2 regions of the Undibacterium sp. YM2 genome follow, and region 2 is predicted to be linked to the other one. Evidence: riboswitches for the same ligand, from Rfam matches in the RefSeq annotation. Region 2 holds a riboswitch; the other holds the start of a gene.

Region 1 (4,424 bases), 450 kb from region 2:
TGCTGGAAGTTCAGGATTGCTTCCAGGCGGCCCTGGGAAATCTCTGGCTGGTATGGTGTGTAAGCGGTATACCAGCCAGGGTTTTCAAAGATATTGCGCAGGATAACGCCCGGCGTATGCGTGTTGTAATAACCCTGACCGATCAAAGACTTCAGTACACGGTTTTTTGACGCCAATGCCTTCAAGGTGGCCAGTGCTTCCTGTTCGGACTTGGCTTCTGTGAATTGCGCCAGTGGCAGCACATCGTGACGACGGATATTGGCCGGGACGATGGCATCAATCAGGGCTGTGCGGTCAGCATAGCCCAGGGTTTTCAGCATGGCGGCTTGTTCTGCTTCAGAAGGGCCGATATGGCGAGCGATGAAAGCGTCGTGCGCTTCCAGTTGGGTCAGTGAAGGACGGGTCATGGTATATGGGGTACAGAAGAGTAACGTGGAATATCAGGTGTAGCTATGCAGGGCAAACCGCATTCAGGCAAATCCATATTAAAAGAGGCAGCAACAAGGCCACCTCTTTTAATTACATCATCAAGCGATGTTCTTGGCGTAAGCTTCGGCAGTCAACAAAGCATCGACATCAGCAATATTTGCTGGTTTCAGTTTGAACAGCCATGCAGAAAAAGCGTCAGCATTGATGGACTCTGGTGCATCTGCCAGTTCTTCATTGATGGCGACAACTTCACCAGTCACTGGTGCATAGATATCGCCCGCTGCTTTGACGGATTCAACCACTGCGCAATCCTTGCCAGCTTCAAGTGCTGTGCCAACTTTAGGCAAGTCAACGAAAACGATATCGCCCAAAGCATCTTGAGCGAACTCAGTAATGCCGACAGTGATAGTACCGTCTGCTTCAGTGCGTACCCATTCGTGGGATGTCGTGTATTTCAGGTCTGCTGGTACGTTCATGATGGGCTCCAGATAAGTAAATTGTTTTAAATGATGGTCTTTAATAAGCAGGACAACTTGCTAATATAATTATGCAGCCAGGATTTTGCCGTTACGGACGAAAGGCAGCTTGACTACAGACGCCGCCAATTGCTTGTCACGGATAACAACATGCACAGTATCGCCTACAGACACGCCCATAGGCAAACGTGCCAGTGCAATTGCCTGTTCCATGGTCGGGCTGAAAGTACCGCTGGTGATTTCGCCTTCACCTTGTGCGCATACTACTTTTTGATGGGCGCGCAGGATGCCGCCTTTTTCACGCAGGATCAATCCCAGGAACTGGGCATTCTGGCCTTGTGTTTGCAGTGCTTGCTTGCCAACGAAATCACGTTCACTGACCAGGTCTATGGTCCATGCCAGGCCAGCATCGAGCGGGTTGACTGTTTCATCCATGTCCTGGCCATACAGATTCATGCCAGCTTCCAGACGCAGGGTGTCACGCGCACCAAGGCCAGCAGGTTTGACGCCTGCCGCTGCCAGGGCATTCCACAAATCCGTGACGCGGTCAGCAGAAACAGCGATCTCGAAACCGTCTTCACCGGTATAGCCAGTGCGTGCCACCATGACTTCACCAAAGGAAGTATCAGCCACGATAACGGCATTGAAGGGTTTGATCTCTGCACTGGCTGCCTTGGTTTCTGGCAAGACTTCCCATGCTTTGGCGCGGGCATTCGGGCCCTGCACTGCTACCAGGGCAAAGGCATTCGCGCCATCACGGCGCTGGGTAATAGTCAGGCCGCTATTGGTTTCTGCATTGCGGGCATTCATCCAGGCGATGTCTTTTTCTGCCGTGCCAGCATTGACGACGAGGCGGAACCAGTTTTCGTTGAAGAAATAAATGATGAGGTCGTCGATGACCGTGCCTTCAGGCTTCAGCATGCAGGAATACAGGGCCTTGCCCGCAACCTGCAATTTATCGACATTATTGGCAACCAGGCCACGCAGGAAGCTGCGGACATTCTCACCCTGCAAATCAACGACACACATATGGGATACATCAAACATGCCGCAATCAGTGCGCACTGCATGATGTTCTTCGATTTGGGAACCATAGTTGACAGGCATGTCCCAGCCGCCAAAATCAACCATTTTTGCACCAGCCGCACGATGGGCTGCATTGAGGGGAGTTGCCTTGAGTGATGTCGCTGCTTGCGTCATGAGTGCCTCATTACCAGATTGCCAGATTGAAGGGACGAACAAACGCATGCCGACGAATAACCGCCGCATGCGCTGAAATCGCATACCCCTCTGTCCTGGTACCTGAGAGATTACGGGAGCCATGTATGTTTGCTGCCCGCGCGCACCTTCGGTGGGTAGTACGGCGAATATTTATAAGAATAAACGTATCTGCCGCTACCGCTCTCCAGAGTTGGGGCAACTTTTAACTACCCCGTTGATCGGTCCTTTTGCCTGAGAGTTTTTTGGGTATTAGCCCCTTCGGCGGCGACTTTCGTCACGCTCTCCCGATCAAGTAGCGCGATTATATAAGGCTTGCAAGGGCTTGGATAGTTGAGCGTGGAAATATTTACACAAAAGCCTATGGAATAGTTAAAAAATGAATAAAACGACAAGTAACGACAAATATAGCAAGTTTGCGAGCAACAAAACCACTTATGCAACTTACTTGAAACTTACGCGAAACTTACTATGACAGCCTGACAAACAAAACCGCAATCAACCAGACCACTACCTGTTTTGACGCTCATCTCTGTATTAATTTGTAACTATTGTTTGAAGAGGAAACAATCACGAGAATGATCAGCATCCCTTGTTACTCTAGGTTCGCATTTTATTTCTATAGTGCAAATATTCGCTTCACCAAATTGAAAGCCAACCCGGATTTCTTGATTCAAAAGAGATCAGTTGTGCAGATGTTTTGGTAAGCGAATTTTTTTTAACTAACGAAACAAAAACCCGGAGGGAAAATGAATAACAAGAAATTGAAATTGATCGCCTTTGCCATCATTGCAGCGTCTGGCAGTGCAGCTAATGTTTTTGCAGCAGACTGGCCCTCGGGCTTTTCTAAATGTGCCGATGAAGGCGGCACCTGCAAAGTAGGCGACAAAGCACTGCAGGTATCATTTGGATTGAAAGATAAATGGGTCATCAAATCCCTGTCGGGTAATGTCAGTTGTACAGCAGCCACCTTTGGCGTGGCAGCAACAGCCGACACCAAAGAAAATGTGCCGTTGGCCCAGCTGGCACGCCAGATACTGGCGGCGGCAGTGGCTCAAATGATGGCTCAGGTTCAGGCACTGGCACAGGAACCGCGCCAGCCGGACACAGTGGCGGCTTTGCCGGGCTGGTCACTGGTGGTGGTACAGTTGCCGCTGTAGCAGTCACGACTGCGGCACAAATGCAGGCAGCAATTGATGCCTACAATGGCACTGGTGGCCTGGTGATACGCTATAACGGCATGTTTGATTTCCGCACTATTCCTGATGCATGCACACAATGGAAAAAAGCCAAAGGTGCGATAGTCGAAATCAAGAATAAGGGCAATATCACGATAGAAGGCAGCAATGGCTCTGCGGCCAATTTTGGTATTGCCGTCAAGGGTGGCGCGACCAATGTGATTATTCGCAATATGACCATAGGCCTGCTGCCTGGCTCTATCGATGCCATAGGCATTGAAGGCCAGAGCGGCAAATTCCCTGGCTATGTCTGGATAGACCACAACACCCTGTTCAGCTCACTTGCCGAATGCCCGGGCGCGGGTGACCTGGAGTTTGATGGCCTGGTGGATAACAAGGCAGGTGCGCATCACATCACCTACTCTTATAACTACATCCATGATCATCACAAAGTAGGCCTGATCGGTTCTAGCGACAGCGATGCAAGTGACCGCTACATCACCTTCCATCACAATTATTATAAAAACGTAGGCTCACGCCTGCCCCTGCAGCGTGGTGGTTATACCCATATCTATAATAATCTGTATAGCGATATCAAAACCTCGGGCATCAATGTGCGCATGCAGGGCTATTCCCTGATCGAAAGCAATTACTTCGAAAATTCACAAAACCCCGTCACCTCACGCGACAGTGATGTGCTTGGCTATTGGGAATTGCGCAACAATAATATCAAGACGCCTGCCGACTTCAACACTTATGGCATCAATTGGGTAGCGAGTGATTCCAAGCCCAGCCGTGATGCAACAGACTGGGTAACGACATCGCATTTACCAGTTGGCATACCGTATAGCTATACACCAGATGCACCTGCCTGTCTCAAGCAAAAACTGCCTGCGGTCGCGGGTGCTGGCACTTCTCTGGCAAAACTGAGTTGTAAATAAATCTGACTATATCTTGATTAAGTCTGATTAAGTCCGATTGAGTCGGCACCTACTGGGCGGCAATCATGCCGTCCAGTTTTTTGTCTAATCATGACGACGATGTTCCTGATTGAGTAAAGGAAGATAAAGCGTAGCCGCACCTCGCCCTGCATAAAATTCTTTCAACTGCCTCAGTTCTGAAA
Region 2 (4,424 bases):
GTCCAGCCATAGCGGATGACGAAAGGGCGGTTGGCATTGATGTCGTTGACCACCGTATTCCATGACGATGCATAGTTATAGGCTGTATTTGGCACACCCCAATGTGCCAGAATGTTTTGCACGCTGCCACCACTGCCATACATGGAGTTGGGCTGATTGGCGTTGCTGTTCCAGTTAAAGTTGGTATTGCCGCAGGCGTAGTTCAGGCCATAAGCCCAGTTCACGATCTGGCACTGGCTGGGATTTTGATTATAAAAACTCAGCAAGGCCTTGCTGCTGCCTGCCCAGCACCACTGGCTGTGTTCTTGCGTGACCAGCGGTACATTCAATGCACGGTATTGCGCGTAAGCGCTGGTTATGCCCAGCATTGCTCCCAAGACGAGTATGAGCTTTAACAGATTTTTTTTCATGATATCTCCGTATTTATTGTAGGTATATTCAACTGGATTCTGGCTTAGCGAAAGCTGTCGATATTGCGCTTGACGCTGACGCGCAAAGGTTCAAGGATGTCGCTTTGCTCGAGCAAACCATGGTTGCCGGCTTGTGTGCCGAGTTTTTCACTGCGCTGTTGCAGCAGCAAATTCTGGCGGGCGGCTTGCAAGGGCGCAAAGCGGGCACGAGCATCGGCAGGTGAGACTACTTCCAGAAAATCCGACATGGCCTGATACACGCGGATAAAGCGCAGGTTGGAGCGTGTGCTGTTGCCATGCGCCGCAATTGCTGCATCGACATCCTTGGCCAGCACTGCGCCACCATACGAAGTGACGCCCCAGCGCCCATTGTTTTGCCGCAGGGTTGCCAGGCCTATCGGTGTGTCATTGAGGGTGATCACAAAGCGCCATTCGCCGGTCGCTTTTGCCATGCTGCGCAAATCACCGCGACCTGTCATGACATCTTGTGGCGGCACGCTATAGACTGGAAAACCATAGCCTATCTTGGCGTCCTTGAGGTCTTGCACATCATTGACTTCGAGCGGGAATTCAGATGGCAGGGTACCGCCGCGACGCTGCACATTGAATTGCACAAACTCGGCAAAATCGCGTTGTGCAGCAGCGCTGACCAGGCGTGCCTGATCGCTTGTTCCGCCAATATCGCTGGCGACATTTTGTGCCAGTAATGCAGGGCTGGCGACAGCGCAACTGATGCTGACAATCAAAGCAGCCAGGGTGGATTTTTTGAGTCTTGAAACAGGGTGAAAATGCATGATGAATTACTCCTTGGTTGGTTTTAGACTTGCTTGAGACAATAGCTCGCCCACTCAAGCGGACCGGGCGGCTTGAAACATGGCATGGCTGAGCATGCCGGACAGCATTCCCGCGCAAACGGGAATAGGGGATCCGCTTATAGAGCGCTTCAGAACTCTATAACCAGAATTTTTATGAAAAAGAAATTGCGCTGTTCAGCGTCAACAGTGGATGTGGCTGCACTGCGGTCGCATATCGTGCGAGTGCAGAAGGCTGGTGGTGATTGTAGTGATTGAGGTGATACTGAGATCATCTTTGTAGCAAGGGCCATCAAGGCGGGCTGTTTGTTGAGCGTCGTTCATGTTTTTGAACTCGGTTTTGCAATCAGTGTAAAACCCGGTTTTATAGATGGACAGCGCGCAGGCGGCCGCCATCGCGGTGACAGTGTCACCGTTCAAATGGATGAATTTCATGGTAAGCAGACTCCAGACGTCAAAGGGATGTCCGTGCGCTGTTACGCAACGGATACCCCCTCTGTCCTGGACCTGAGAGATTTCGCCTGCTGCCATGGGTAAGGCGGCAATGCTTGCTCCTTCGGTGTGCTGGGTGACGCAATCCAGCCGCTCTTCAGAGTTTGAAAACAATAACGGTCCTTTTGCCTGAGAGTTTCCGGGGCGGTTGCTCCTTCGGCGCTGCCACAATCTTTATTTGGCAGTCTCTCCCGATATTGTTTGGTGTGCTGTGCTCAACCTGTTGTGCAAGTTGTAGAAATGAGCATAGTGCACACATTATCCATTTGCAAATCATTTTTGATGTCAATAGGATTATTTTTTTGTTTTGATTGAATCTGTGATTTGCATCCCACATGCGCAAGCACGCTTGGCGTTTGCCGGTCTGTCGGGCTATGATAGGTATACAAAAATCTGAGTTGTCATCCATGCCTGATCATTTATCCAGCAAGTCCCGTCTAAAAGAAGTTTCAACCTTGAGCAAACTTGGCCTTGCCTGCGCCATGGTATTGAGTTCTGCTGCTACGCAGGTTCAGGCACAAACCAAACCGGCTACACCAATTGCGGCGAATGAAAAAGTGAAGGAGAGCGCATGGCTGTCTGATTCTGCGCTGACGCAACTGCTGCAAAAAATGGTGGAAAGCCGCTTCATGCCCTATAAGGTCGTCGGGCAAAAAAATGACAAGGACTTGCTCAGCTATAAAGCCTACTTCCATCCTTTTCCCAGGGATATGGAGAGATTCTATTCATACTGGGGCATGACCACAGTATGGTATGTCGCCCGTAAGAACAGCATGGCGCAAGAGGGCTTTCAAGAAATCTGGCACCAGTCTTTCCGCGATGCCGGGAATACTGAATTACATCAGGCAGTATGGTTAAAAAGCTCAGCAGAAAATCCTGAACTGCAAAAACTGGGCAGCAATTATGCCGATGAAGAACATGAACAAAACATCCTGGTGGGCATGTTATGGCGCGGCGAATTCAAAAAGCTGGACATTGCACTCGATAGTGCTTTTGCACAAAACAAGGCTGGCAGGCTTAAATCAAATACCCTGTATAAACGCTTTGCTACTTTGTCGCGTCTGGACAAAGACTTTCAAAAGCAGTTTGATACCTGGCTAAAATCCAGCACGTATGGCTATGCTTCTCTCGCACGTGGCATGTTCTTGCAACAGCAGGCATGGGATGCCCGCGGTGATAAACTGGCTGCTGAGACCAGCAAAAAACAGTTTGCTGAGTTTCATCAATTATCCAGCCTGGCAAGAGTCGATCTGACGAAAGCCAATGAAAAAATAAAATCATGCAGTATCTGTGCAGGTGAGTTGATCACCAGTAACAGGGCACTCAGTATCAAAGACGGTGATGATGCATTGCTGAAAATCGCCCTGCAAAATGACCCCACCCTGTATTCACCGGTATATGCCTACCTGAGCAAATTGTTGCCGCAGTGGGGCGGTTCTTTTTCTGAGATGGAGACCTTCATCGGCAACATCAGAAAAACCACCGGCGATGAAATACTGGTCGATGATTTGAAATCACGTCTTTGCTATTACCGCGGCATCGCCATTTATCGCGAAGACCAGGAAGGTGCCCGCACCTGGTTTGAGCGCGGCCTCAACAGCCAGCCATATCAGTTACTGGTCAATGAACTGGCCCTGCTGTACGCCAAAAAGAACAACCACAAGCAAGCCATCGCCCTGTTGGAAAAGAGCATGGCAAATGGCAATGAATGGGATATCTACACTCTCGAAGCCCTGGCGCAGTCATACTTCGCGCTGGGCATGCAGGCCAAGGGGGACAAGCTCATCGCCAGGCGGGATGAGGCTGTGAGGCGGTTCAAGAATGGAGAGTAGGGGCTTTGTGTTCTTCTGGCCTGGGTGAGTGGGCTAAAGCCATACTTAGTCCATCAAACAACCTTCAATCACTGCCTATCAGTTAAAATCCAGACTGCCTCATCGAGAAGAATTTCCCTTGTGCAATTAACCTGGCGCTTCATTTACTCCCCTGCTTACGCAGTACTCATGCTATCCCTGTGCATGCTGGTGGCCTGCGCCCGTAATGAGTCAGTGCAAACACTGGAGCAGCGTGATCTCATGCGCCTGGTGTTCAAGGGCTGGGATATCAATGACGACAAAGACATCATCAGGACACCGCAACTAAAGGCAGAGTTGCCAGCGTCGATTCCCACGACAACCCAACTGGCATTGCGCATGCATGCCCTGCATGTACAAAAACTCGATGCAGATACGGCAGTCCTGCTGGTCAAGGGCGAGCCACTGGCATCGGGTTTGCCCAATTTGATTGCCGCTTACTGGTTCAAACGCCGTGGTGAAGCCTGGTCACTAACCAATCGTCAGGATGTGGTTGAATGGCTGGCTGCCAACGGTCGCATCAGCAAGACCAGCATGGTGGAATTATTTCCAGGTGACTTTGCCATGGCGATAGAACACAGCCATGTAGAAAAAAACGAAGTCCATGTCTGGCTGCGCCTGTTGCGCATAGAAGCAGACAAGATCACCCCATTGTTTGACAAAGACCAGGATGTCGATCTGGTCAAGCATGTAGAGAGTGGCCCTGAATGTGAAAGCATGATGCGCCCCGGCAAAGGCAAGCACCCACGCCTGCACCTGCATGAAAACGAACAAGACCCGCCGCATTGCTATGACTACCTGGCGAAGTGGGAACTCGCCCCCGGCATCGCCGCACCCGGCCCGCTCATCGTCGAATTTGC

What was found. Region 2 has a riboswitch for glycine ahead of UNDYM_RS18225 (hypothetical protein). Riboswitches for the same ligand answer to the same signal wherever they lie in the genome.
Region 1: linked by a shared signal. The riboswitch ahead of gcvT (glycine cleavage system aminomethyltransferase GcvT) and the one ahead of UNDYM_RS18225 (hypothetical protein) in region 2 are both predicted to bind glycine.

What each region holds. Positions count from the first base shown of each region.
Region 1 covers NZ_AP018441.1:3,615,998-3,620,421, forward strand. Annotated here, with positions in the region: gene gcvP (aminomethyl-transferring glycine dehydrogenase) at 1-407, opposite strand, end outside; gene gcvH (glycine cleavage system protein GcvH) at 528-905, opposite strand; gene gcvT (glycine cleavage system aminomethyltransferase GcvT) at 975-2,105, opposite strand; glycine riboswitch at 2,186-2,324, opposite strand; glycine riboswitch at 2,336-2,423, opposite strand; gene UNDYM_RS16375 (hypothetical protein) at 2,873-3,283, shown strand; gene UNDYM_RS16380 (polysaccharide lyase family 1 protein) at 3,304-4,242, shown strand; gene UNDYM_RS16385 (hypothetical protein) at 4,327-4,424, opposite strand, start outside.
Region 2 covers NZ_AP018441.1:4,063,161-4,067,584, reverse strand. Annotated here, with positions in the region: gene UNDYM_RS18235 (C39 family peptidase) at 1-410, opposite strand, end outside; gene UNDYM_RS18230 (hypothetical protein) at 455-1,204, opposite strand; gene UNDYM_RS18225 (hypothetical protein) at 1,406-1,657, opposite strand; glycine riboswitch at 1,822-1,918, opposite strand; gene UNDYM_RS18220 (M48 family metallopeptidase) at 2,122-3,546, shown strand; gene UNDYM_RS18215 (hypothetical protein) at 3,715-4,424, shown strand, end outside.